3 regions of the Micromonospora sp. NBC_01655 genome follow, and region 2 is predicted to be linked to each of the others. Evidence: riboswitches for the same ligand, from Rfam matches in the RefSeq annotation. Region 2 holds a riboswitch; each other region holds the start of a gene.
The links. Region 2 has a riboswitch for cobalamin ahead of OOK41_RS19700 (acyl-CoA thioesterase). Riboswitches for the same ligand answer to the same signal wherever they lie in the genome.
Positions count from the first base shown of each region.

Region 1: another riboswitch for cobalamin. It lies ahead of OOK41_RS15420 (ribonucleoside-diphosphate reductase subunit alpha); the one in region 2 lies ahead of OOK41_RS19700 (acyl-CoA thioesterase).
Region 3: another riboswitch for cobalamin. It lies ahead of OOK41_RS17240 (hypothetical protein); the one in region 2 lies ahead of OOK41_RS19700 (acyl-CoA thioesterase).

Region 1 is NZ_JAPEQF010000001.1:3,292,936-3,296,202, reverse strand. It holds gene OOK41_RS15425 (BTAD domain-containing putative transcriptional regulator) at 1-887, shown strand, start outside; cobalamin riboswitch at 972-1,189, shown strand; gene OOK41_RS15420 (ribonucleoside-diphosphate reductase subunit alpha) at 1,326-3,267, shown strand, end outside.
Region 2 is NZ_JAPEQF010000001.1:4,285,506-4,288,772, forward strand. It holds gene OOK41_RS19695 (hypothetical protein) at 1-459, opposite strand, end outside; cobalamin riboswitch at 834-1,048, shown strand; gene OOK41_RS19700 (acyl-CoA thioesterase) at 1,188-1,685, shown strand; gene OOK41_RS19705 (superoxide dismutase) at 1,834-2,103, opposite strand; gene OOK41_RS19710 (superoxide dismutase) at 2,109-2,723, opposite strand; gene OOK41_RS19715 (dihydroorotase) at 2,909-3,267, opposite strand, start outside.
Region 3 is NZ_JAPEQF010000001.1:3,733,411-3,736,677, forward strand. It holds gene OOK41_RS17230 (MFS transporter) at 1-770, shown strand, start outside; gene OOK41_RS17235 (hypothetical protein) at 992-1,327, shown strand; cobalamin riboswitch at 1,881-2,010, shown strand; gene OOK41_RS17240 (hypothetical protein) at 2,057-2,353, shown strand; gene cobN (cobaltochelatase subunit CobN) at 2,504-3,267, shown strand, end outside.

The DNA of each region.
Region 1 (3,267 bases), 990 kb from region 2:
TCGAGATGCGCGGCCACGTGGGCGAGTGGATCACCGTCGACCGGGCCGGCATCGCCGCAGCCGAGAGGCTGGGCGACCGGGTGGCGCAGGCGGGGCTGCTGCACGACCTGGCCGTGGCCTACTTCCACCTGCACCGCACCGACGAGGCGACGCGCCTGCTACGACGCAGCCTGGAGATCAGCCACGCCGCCGGCAACGACGAAGGCCAGGCCCGAGCGCTCAACCAGCTCGGTGTCCTGCACGGGATGGCCGGCGAGTACGACCGGTCGGCCGAGTGCTTCAAGAGCAGCCTGGTGCTGCGTCAACGGCTCGGCGACAGCCGCTCCTGCGCCGCGACGAAGGGCAACATCGGCATGGCGTACCGGCTCGCCGGCCGCTACGAGGAGTCGATCCGCTACTGCCGGGCGGCGGCACGCCTCGCCCGGCGCAGCGCCGCCCCCGAGATCGAGGCCAACGCGCTGGGCAACCTCGGCGAGGTGCAGTGCCTGCTCGGCCGCTACCGCTCCGCGCTGCGCTATCTGCGGCGCGGCCTGGCCGTCGCCGGCGTGCCGGTCAACGAACGCAACCGGGGCAGCATGATGGGCACCCTGGCCGACGCGTGCCTCGGCGACGGGCAGATCGGCCCGGCGATCAGCTACGCCAAGCTCGCCGTGGAGGCGATGCGCCGCGCCGACTTCCGACACGGGGAAGCGGTGGCGCTGCGCCGGCTCGGCCTGATGCTGTGTCAGCACGGTGACGTCGGACGCGGCGCCGAGCAGCTCCGACTGGCGCTGGCCATCTTCACCGAGGTGGGTGGCGTCGAGGCCGACGAGGTGCGTGCGCAGTTGCGATCCCGGGTGGGCCTCCGGCGGCGGGGGCGGGACTCTCGTCGCCGGCACGGAGGATAGCGCCTGGAGTGCGGAGCGTGACATGAGGTGTGCGACACGCCCGACACACCATCTAGTGTTGTTCATTTGCCACGACGCCCATATATGGTGTTGCTCGTAGCTGGTTCGACCACTGGTCCACCATGGTCGAGGCAAGAGGGAACCCGGTGTGAGTCCGGGGCTGCCCCGCAGCGGTGAGTGGGAACGACCGCCGTCACGAAGCACTGGACCCGAGAGGGGCTGGGAAGCGACGGCCAGTAGGAGACCGGGATGTCCGGTCGTGCCCGCGAGTCCGAAGACCTGCCAGCGCACCGCACACCGTCCGGTGTGCGGTGGTCGGAGGCCGCGCGGGACGGCCGACGCCGTTAGCCGGTCCCCACGGCGTCACCACCGTGCGGGGGGACCGGTGGCGTCTCCTGCGCGCCCGCCGATCTCGCGGAGAGGGCGTGAGGAGGGGACATGACGGCTGTGCAGCAGATCGCCGCGTCCGATCAGGAGGTGCCGGAGCAGCGCCGGCACGCGATGCGGGTCCGTAAGCGCAACGGTGACACCGAGCCGGTCGATGTCAACAAGATCGTGAGGGCGGTCGAGCGGTGGGTGGCCGACCTCGACGAGGTGGACCCGCTACGGGTCGCGACCAGGACGATCAGCGGCCTGTACGACGGTGCCACCACCGCCGAACTGGACAAGCTGTCCATCCAGACCGCCGCCGAGCTGATCGGTGAGGAGCCGCAGTATTCGAGGCTCGCGGCGCGGCTGCTGGCCGCGTACGTGGACAAGGAGGTCCGGGGGCAGGGCATCGCCAGCTTCAGCCAGTCGATTCGACACGCCTGGGACCAGGGACTGATCGGCGACGACACCGCAGCGTTCGTGGCCCGCAACGCCCGCAAGCTCGACGACGCCGTCGATCCCAACGGGGATCTGCGGTTCGAGTACTTCGGCCTACGGACCGTCGCGGACCGTTACCTGCTGCGGCATCCGGAGTCGCGGCTGGTGGTGGAGACGCCGCAGTACTGGCTGCTGCGGGTCGCCTGCGGCCTGTCCGAGACCCCCGGCGAGGCGATCGGCTTCTACCGGCTCATGTCCTCGCTGGCCTACCTGCCCAGCTCGCCGACGCTGTTCAACTCCGGCACCCGGCACACCCAGATGTCGTCGTGCTTCCTGGTGGACTCGCCGCGCGACGAGCTGGACTCGATCTACGAGCGCTATCACCAGGTGGCTCGGCTGTCGAAGTTCTCCGGAGGCATCGGCATCTCCTGGTCCCGGGTACGCGGGCGGGGTGCCCTGATCCGCGGCACCAACGGCCGGTCGAACGGGATCGTGCCGTTCCTCAAGACCCTCGACGCGGGGGTCGCAGCAGTCAACCAGGGTGGTCGACGCAAGGGCGCGGCCTGCGTCTACCTGGAGCCGTGGCACCCGGACATCGAGGAGTTCCTCGAACTGCGCGACAACACCGGCGAGGAGTCGCGCCGCACCCACAACCTCAATCTCGCCAACTGGATCCCGGACGAGTTCATGCGCCGGGTCGAGGCGGACGCCGACTGGTCGCTCATCGACCCGTCGGACGCGCCGGAGCTGCCGGACCTGTTCGGCGAGGAATTCGAGGCCGCCTACCGGGTCGCGGAGAAGAAGGCGGTCAAGACCGTCAAGGCCCGCGACCTGTACGGGCGGATGATGCGCACCCTGGCCCAGACCGGCAACGGCTGGATGACGTTCAAGGACCCGTCGAACCGGCTGTCGAACCAGACCGGCGCTCCCGGCAACACCATCCACCTGTCGAACCTGTGCACCGAGATCCTTGAGGTCAACTCCGACGACGAGACCGCGGTCTGCAACCTGGGCTCGATCAACCTCGGCGCGCACGTGGGCGCGGACGGCGTCGACTGGGACAGGCTCCGCGAGACGGTGCGTACCGCGGTCGTGTTCCTGGACCGGGTCATCGACATCAACTACTACCCCAGCGGGCAGGCCGCCGCCTCGAACCCCCGCTGGCGGCCGGTCGGGCTTGGGCTGATGGGCCTGCAGGACGCCTTCTTCGCGCTGCGGCTCCCGTTCGGCTCCGCCGAGGCTACGGAGCTGTCCACCCGCGTACAGGAGGAGATCTTCCTGACCGCGCTGGAGACCTCCACCGGGCTGGCCGAGCGATTCGGCACGCATCCCGCGTACGCCGAGACCCGCGCGGCCCGCGGGGAGCTGCACCCCGACCTGTGGGGTGTCGAACCCACCCAGACCGACCGGTGGGCCACCGTGCGGGACCGGATCGCCGCACACGGTCTGCGGAACTCGTTGCTGGTGGCGATCGCGCCAACCGCGACGATCGCGTCGATCGCGGGCTGCTACGAGTGCATCGAGCCGCAGGTCTCCAACCTGTTCAAGCGCGAGACCATGTCCGGCGAGTTCC
Region 2 (3,267 bases):
ATGCGCAGTCCCGGTCACCAGATCACCCGCGACCCGCAACGATCCGACGCGGAACAAAGCCGCCGGTCGAACCGGATCCTTCTCGACGGCTGTGTAGGACATCCCATTCGCCTCGGTGAAACGCCTCAGCCGGTACCAGCCGACCTCCGAGGCCCGACGACCCCGGACGACACCCCGGATCCGCATCACGGCGAGCGGAACCACCATGAGACCCGCGATCACCACCGTCGTGGCATCGGCGCCGGGCGCACCGAACATAAGCTGCACCATCAGCACGCACAGGGCGGCCAACGCCCCCGCACCGACCACAAGTACGGCGCTCTGGAACACGATCCAACCTCCGGCCGCGGCCTCGCCGGAACGTCCGCCCTCGTGACGTACCAGTTCGCGGCCCTCCGCACGGGCGAGCGCAGGATCGACGGGGGCGCGAAGCGCGACGTCATCGAAGCGCGACGTCATCAGACCACCTCCGCCACGGGTCCACGGCAAGATCCGTCGAGCTGCGTCAGCGTTCCGGCTGCCGTGACCCTCCTTCGATCAACGGCATCTGCACGGTGACCTGCCGCCCCGCCTGCACGGGTGTTCGCGAACAAACCCGCCCTGGACCCCATCCCGGGCCCTCCCATCAACGTCAACGGAGGATCCTCAACGACGAGGACACCGCTCAGGCAGGGCCACTCTAGACCGTCACGACCACCCCAACACCCAAGAGGTGGGGCCAGTTACGACCCAGCCGGCAGCGGCACCGACGGGCGAGAAGTGCAGGAGATGGGGCGAGGGAGCTACCTCACAGCCGGCCCCGCCGCCGCCCGAGACGTGACCGGCGGCGGGATACGCTGCGGGACGGCGCTGGTTCGCCCGGCCGGACTCGGCCGAGCGTCGTAAGAGGGAACCCGGTGGAAGTCCGGGACTGCCCCGCAGCGGTGAGTGGGAACGACCGCCGTCATCAGCACTGGGCCACCGGCCCGGGAAGCGACGGCCAGTAGGAGACCGGTGACCCCGGTCGTGCCCACGAGTCCGAAGACCTGCCCGTGCCGCGTACACAACCCGTGTGCGCTGCCGTCGGCCTCGCGGGAGGGCTGGGCGGGTGACCCGCCGCGCCCCGACGCGGGCGGGCCCTCGACAGCGTGTCCGTGTCTCGGCGGCGTGGGTTCGAGGGACGGACTACCGCTGTGCACGACACCACCATGACCGCCGGCCGACCGCCGTCGGCGTCGCACCTGATCCTGTCGCAGATCATGGACCAGCACCACACCAACCTGATGGGCACCGTGCACGGAGGCCGGATACTCAACCTCATCGACTCCGTCGCCGGAGTGGTTGCCGCCCGGCACTCCGACGGGCCGGCGGTCACCGCCGCCATCGACGAGACCGCCTTCCTCCGTGCGGTCCGGGTCGGCGACGTCGTTCACGTCGATGCCCGGATCACCTGGGCCGGTCGCAGCTCGATGGAGGTGGCGGTCAAGGTCACCGCCGACCGCTGGGACCGGGCGGTACCACCCACCGACGTGGCCACCGCCCACCTGGTCATGGTCGCCGTCGACGACGACGGTCAGCCGCGCACCGTGCCCCCGCTGCTACCCGAGACCGATGGCGACCGGTGCCGCTACCGCGAGGCGCAGATCCGCCGGGAGCACCGGCTTGCCCTGCGGCGGGCGCTGCTCGACGGCGTCGAGGGGGGCTAAGGCGTGGTTGGACTGTCCGTGGCCGCGCTGGCCGGCCATGTCGCCGCGATCGTCGTCCCGCCGGCACGGCGTGGTCCGCGCCGTCACCCCCGTGCATGACCGCGGGCGGGGTCCTCGTGGTCGGCGAGCGGCGACGAGGACCCCGCGGTCAGCTCCCGGCGGGTGGTGGTTGACCTGCGGTGACCGCGACGAGCAGGGACAGCTCCCGGACCAGGTCGTCCATGGACTGCCCGCTGCCGGCCCGGACCAGGCCGAGCGCAAGGTCAGCGAGCAGGTAGAAGCCAAGGGTCTTGGCCTGCTCGCCGGGGAACGCGGCGAGGAGTTCCTCGGCACCGGCGAGGTCACCGCGGTGGGTGGCCGCGATGACCCCGGCGGCGCGTTGGACCAGCTCCGCCGCGGCGGGGGTGGGTGCGCTCACCCGGGTCAGATCTTCGGGCTCGCGGCGCGGGCGGCGTCGAACCGGGCGATCACGTCTGGCCAGTTGACCAGGTTCCACAGCCGGTCCACGTAGTCCGGCCGCACGTTCTTGTACTGCAGGTAGTAGGCGTGTTCCCAGGCGTCGAAGACCAGCAGCGGGGTGGAGCCCTGACCGACGTTGCCGTGGTGGTCATACACCTGCTCCACGATCAGCCGCTGACCGAGCGGTTCCCAGGCCAGGACACCCCAGCCGGAGCCCTGCACGCCCTTCGTCGCCGCCGACAGCTGTCCGGCGAAGGCGTCGAAGGAGCCGAAGTGCTCGTCGATCGCCGCGGCGAGCTCGCCGTCGGGTCGGTCGCCGCCGTCCGGAGACAGGTTGTTCCAGAAGATCGAGTGCAGGACGTGTCCGGACAGGTTGAACGCGAACGTCTTCTCCAGGCCGACGAGCGTGCCGAAGTCGCCCTTGGCGCGGGCCTCGGCGAGCTGCTCGAGGCCGTCGTTGGCGCCCTTGACGTACGCGGCGTGGTGCTTGTCGTGGTGCAGCTCCAGGATCTGTCCGGACATGGCCGGCTCCAGGGCGCCGTAGTCGTAGGGCATGTCGGGCAGGGTGTAGACCGCCATCAGGTGTCCTCCGATGATGTTGCCGCCATTTGGCTGTTGCCAGTATCTTGCAACAAGAGCGGTCGTGTCATGGGGAGCGGGCATTGATCACATCGGAAAGCCGATCGGGTGACCGCGGCGATGGCACGGCCACGCGGCTCAGTTCGTCCACCGATCCGCCAACGCAACAGCGCCGGTTGACGTGGTCAAGGACGGAAATCCACACAGTCCTTGCTGAGCACTACATCGCCGGTGGACCAGGCGAGCCTGCCGTCGATCATGGTGGCGACCACCCGGCATCCGAATCGGTGACCGGAGAAGGGCGTGTTGCGCGCGGGACTGGCCAGTCGGGCGGGATCGACCGTCCAGTCGGCTCCGGCGTCAACGAGACACAGGCTGGCCGGCATCCCTGGTTGGAGCGGGTCGGAGCCGACGCCGGTCCCCCCGATGGCCGCCGGCCGGATGGCCATCGCCTCGGCCAGCCCGCGCCAGGACATGAGTCCCGTACGCACCATGGTCTCCGCGACGACCGGCAGCGCGGTTTCCAGGCCGAGCATGCCGGGTG
Region 3 (3,267 bases), 550 kb from region 2:
GGAGCCTCGGCTCGGTGGCCGGCGCGGGCCTCGGCGCGGGGGCCGCCCGGGTCGGGGTGCCGATCGCCGCGCACCTGACGGTGCTGGCGGCGGTCGTGCTCGCCGGCACCCTGCTCGGGGCCCGTTCCTTCCTGGCCGCCCGTGACGCCGACCCGGCGTCCGCCCGCGACGACGCCGCCGCGCGCCGCGGCTCGCTGCTCGCCGCCTGGCGGGAGCCGCGCACCCTGCTCATCGGCCTGCTGGTGCTGGTGATGGCGTTCACCGAGGGCAGCGCCAACGACTGGCTGGCGGTGGCGTTCGTCGACGGGTACGGGCTGAGCGAGGCCGCCGGGGCCGCCGTCTTCGGCGTCTTCGTGGTCGGCATGACCATCGGCCGCACCGCCGGAACGGTGGCGCTCGACCGCTGGGGCCGGGTGCCGGTGCTGCTCGGCACGATCCTGTGCGCGGGGGTCGGCGCCACCCTCGCGGTGCTGGCGGGCTCCGGGCCGGTCGCGATCGTCGGGGTCGCGCTGTGGGGTCTCGGCGCGTCGCTCGGCTTCCCGGTGGGGCTGAGCGCCGCCGCGGACGACGAGGACCGGGCGCCGGCCCGGGTCAGCGTCGTCGGGGTGATCGGCTACTCCGCGTTCCTCGGCGGTCCGCCGCTGCTCGGCCTGCTCGGCGACCAGGTGGGCACGCTGCGCGCCCTGATCGTGGTGCCGCTCCTGCTGCTGCCCGCGCTCGCCCTGGTCCCGGTGACCCGGCCGCTGGCCGGCTCGCGGCCCACCGGCTGATCCGCCCCGGCTCGCCCCGTGGGGTGCGGCCCGGTGCCGGAGGGCGCCGGGCGGCCGTCGTACCGCCGCTCCCGCCGCCGGGCCGCGGTCGTCGCCCGCCACGCCGTCACCGGGCGCGGGGTGGCCCACCGGCCCCGTGGTCAGGTTCCTCCCACCCCGCGCCCAGCAGGTTGCCAGGCGGGGGTGCTCCACTGGGGGGACGCCGAGGAGAGGAGCCGGGCATGGGCTGGTTCAGCCGGCGACAGCGCGCCGTCGACGGGACCCCGACGAAACTCGACCGGGAGGCGACCCCGGACGACCTCGCCGCCCTGGAGGCGTTCGTGGCCAGCCGCCGGGGGGTGGAGTTCTACCTCGAGCCGGAGACCACCGCGACCGACACCACCGTGATGGCGATCGCCCACGACGGGGAGTGGATCCGGCGGCGGACCGGTTCGCCCCGGGCGGCGGCGAAGATCGCCCGGCGGCACGCGGTGCCGCTGTACGAGGCCGCGCGCACCGGGTACCCGGAGCGGATGCGGGCCTGGAACCGGGCGCACCCGGAGCGTCGGGCGCGCTGAACCCGGACCCGGCCCGGCGGGCAGGCACCCGCCCCGTCGGGACCCGGAACCCCCGCCGCGCGTCGGCGATCACACCGCCGGGCTCGTCGGCGTCGTCCCGGGGGGTGCCGGGCCCGCCTCGCCGGTGCGGAGCCGCGCCGGACCGGCGGGCCGGCCCACGCCGATCGGGTGGGTCCCGGCATTGCGCGCCGATCGACGCCGGACGGTGCCTTGCCACCGTCGCGGCCGGCCGCCGGCGGTGTCGCCCGCGTCGCCCGACGCCTGCCGAGTCCGGGTGGAAACAGCAGGTCAGCGCCCCTGTCCGGCGGCCCGTCGGCGACCGGCGGCCCGGCCCGCCCGGCACCCGGCGCGGGCCGGGCGGACCGGTCGGGGGGCAGGGCGGTGAACGCGCCGCAGAACCGACGACAGCCATGGACCGACGCCACTCAAAGGCATTCCGCCGAGGGGAATAAGAATTGACATATGTCAATGCGTCGGGGGTGTCCGGTGACGGGAGGGGCGGCGTTGACCGGCAGTGGGCCGGTGTGGCAGCATTCGCGGCCTGACGGCAGTGAAGGAAGCCGGTGCGATTCCGGCGCGGTCCCGCCACTGTCACCGGGGAGCGATCCCCCCTCGAGCGCCACGGCCGTGTGTCTGCGGTTGGAAGGCCGGGGGTGAGCGTCGATCCGGAAGCCAGGATACTTCGGCCGTCGGGACGACCCCAGGGCGTGGACACCCGAGGAGGACCCGATGACGCGTCGCGTCTCGCACATCGACGACCATCGTCGCCATAGGTCGGCGCGGGGCACCGCGCCCGCCGGCCGCCGCGCCGCCGCGCCGGGCGCCGGCCGACCACCCGCCGCCGGAGCGGCCGGCCGCCGCGTCGCCCGGCTGGCCGCCGCCCACCTGGCCGCCCCGCCGGCTCGGCCCGGCGCCCGGGCGCTCACCGCCGGGCCGACCGTCGGGCGTCGCCGCGCCGCGCCGCCGGGCGTCCGCGTGCTGCCCGCCGCGCCGTCCGCCGGGGATCCCGGCGCCGCGCACCGCTGATCTCCCGCAGCGCGTACCCTGCCGCGCCCCCGGCTCACCGGCCGTCGCCGATGAACCGGCTCCCGGCCCGCCGTGCCCGCTGAGCCCGCGCCCACCCGCTGCCCGGAACGGCCGAACCGCCACCCCGGGCGTCACTGTCCGGAGCATCTCGTGCGCATCCTGCTGCTGTCCACCGCCGACACCGACCTGCTCGCCGCCCGGGCCAGCGGCGCCGACTACCGGCTGGCCAACCCCGCGCGGGTCGCCGCCGACGCGGTGCCGGCGCTGCTCGACGGCGTCGACCTGGCCGTCGTACGGCTGCTCGGCGGCCGGCAGGCGTGGCCGGACGGCCTCGCCGCGGTGCTCGCCTCCGGCGTGCCGGCGGTGGCCCTCGGTGGCGAGGCGGTGCCCGACGCGGAGCTGATGGCGGCCTCCACGGTGGCCTCCGGCGCGGCCACCCAGGCGCTGTCCTACCTGGTCGAGGGCGGGCCGGAGAACCTCGCCGAGCTGGCCCGGTTCCTCTCCGACACGGTGCTGCTCACCGGCGAGGGTTTCGCCCCGCCCGCCCCCACCCCGGCGTACGGGATCCACGGCGACCGCCCCCCGACGCCCGGCCGGCCGGTCGTCGGCATCGTGTTCTACCGGGCGCACGCCCTGGCCGGGAACACCGCCTTCGTCGACGCCCTCGCCCACGCCGTCGACGCGGCCGGCGGGACCCCGTTGCCGATCTTCTGCGGCTCGCTGCGCGGGCTGGCCGCCGGCACCGGGCCCCTGGACCTGTTCGCCCGCTGCGACGCCCTGGTCGTCACCGTGCTCGCCGCCGGCGGCACGGTCGCCGCCGACGCCTCCGGCGGGGGCGACGAGGACGCCTGGGACGTCGGCGCGCTCGCCGCCCTGGACGTGCCCGTCGTGCAGGCGCTCTGCCTGACCAGCAC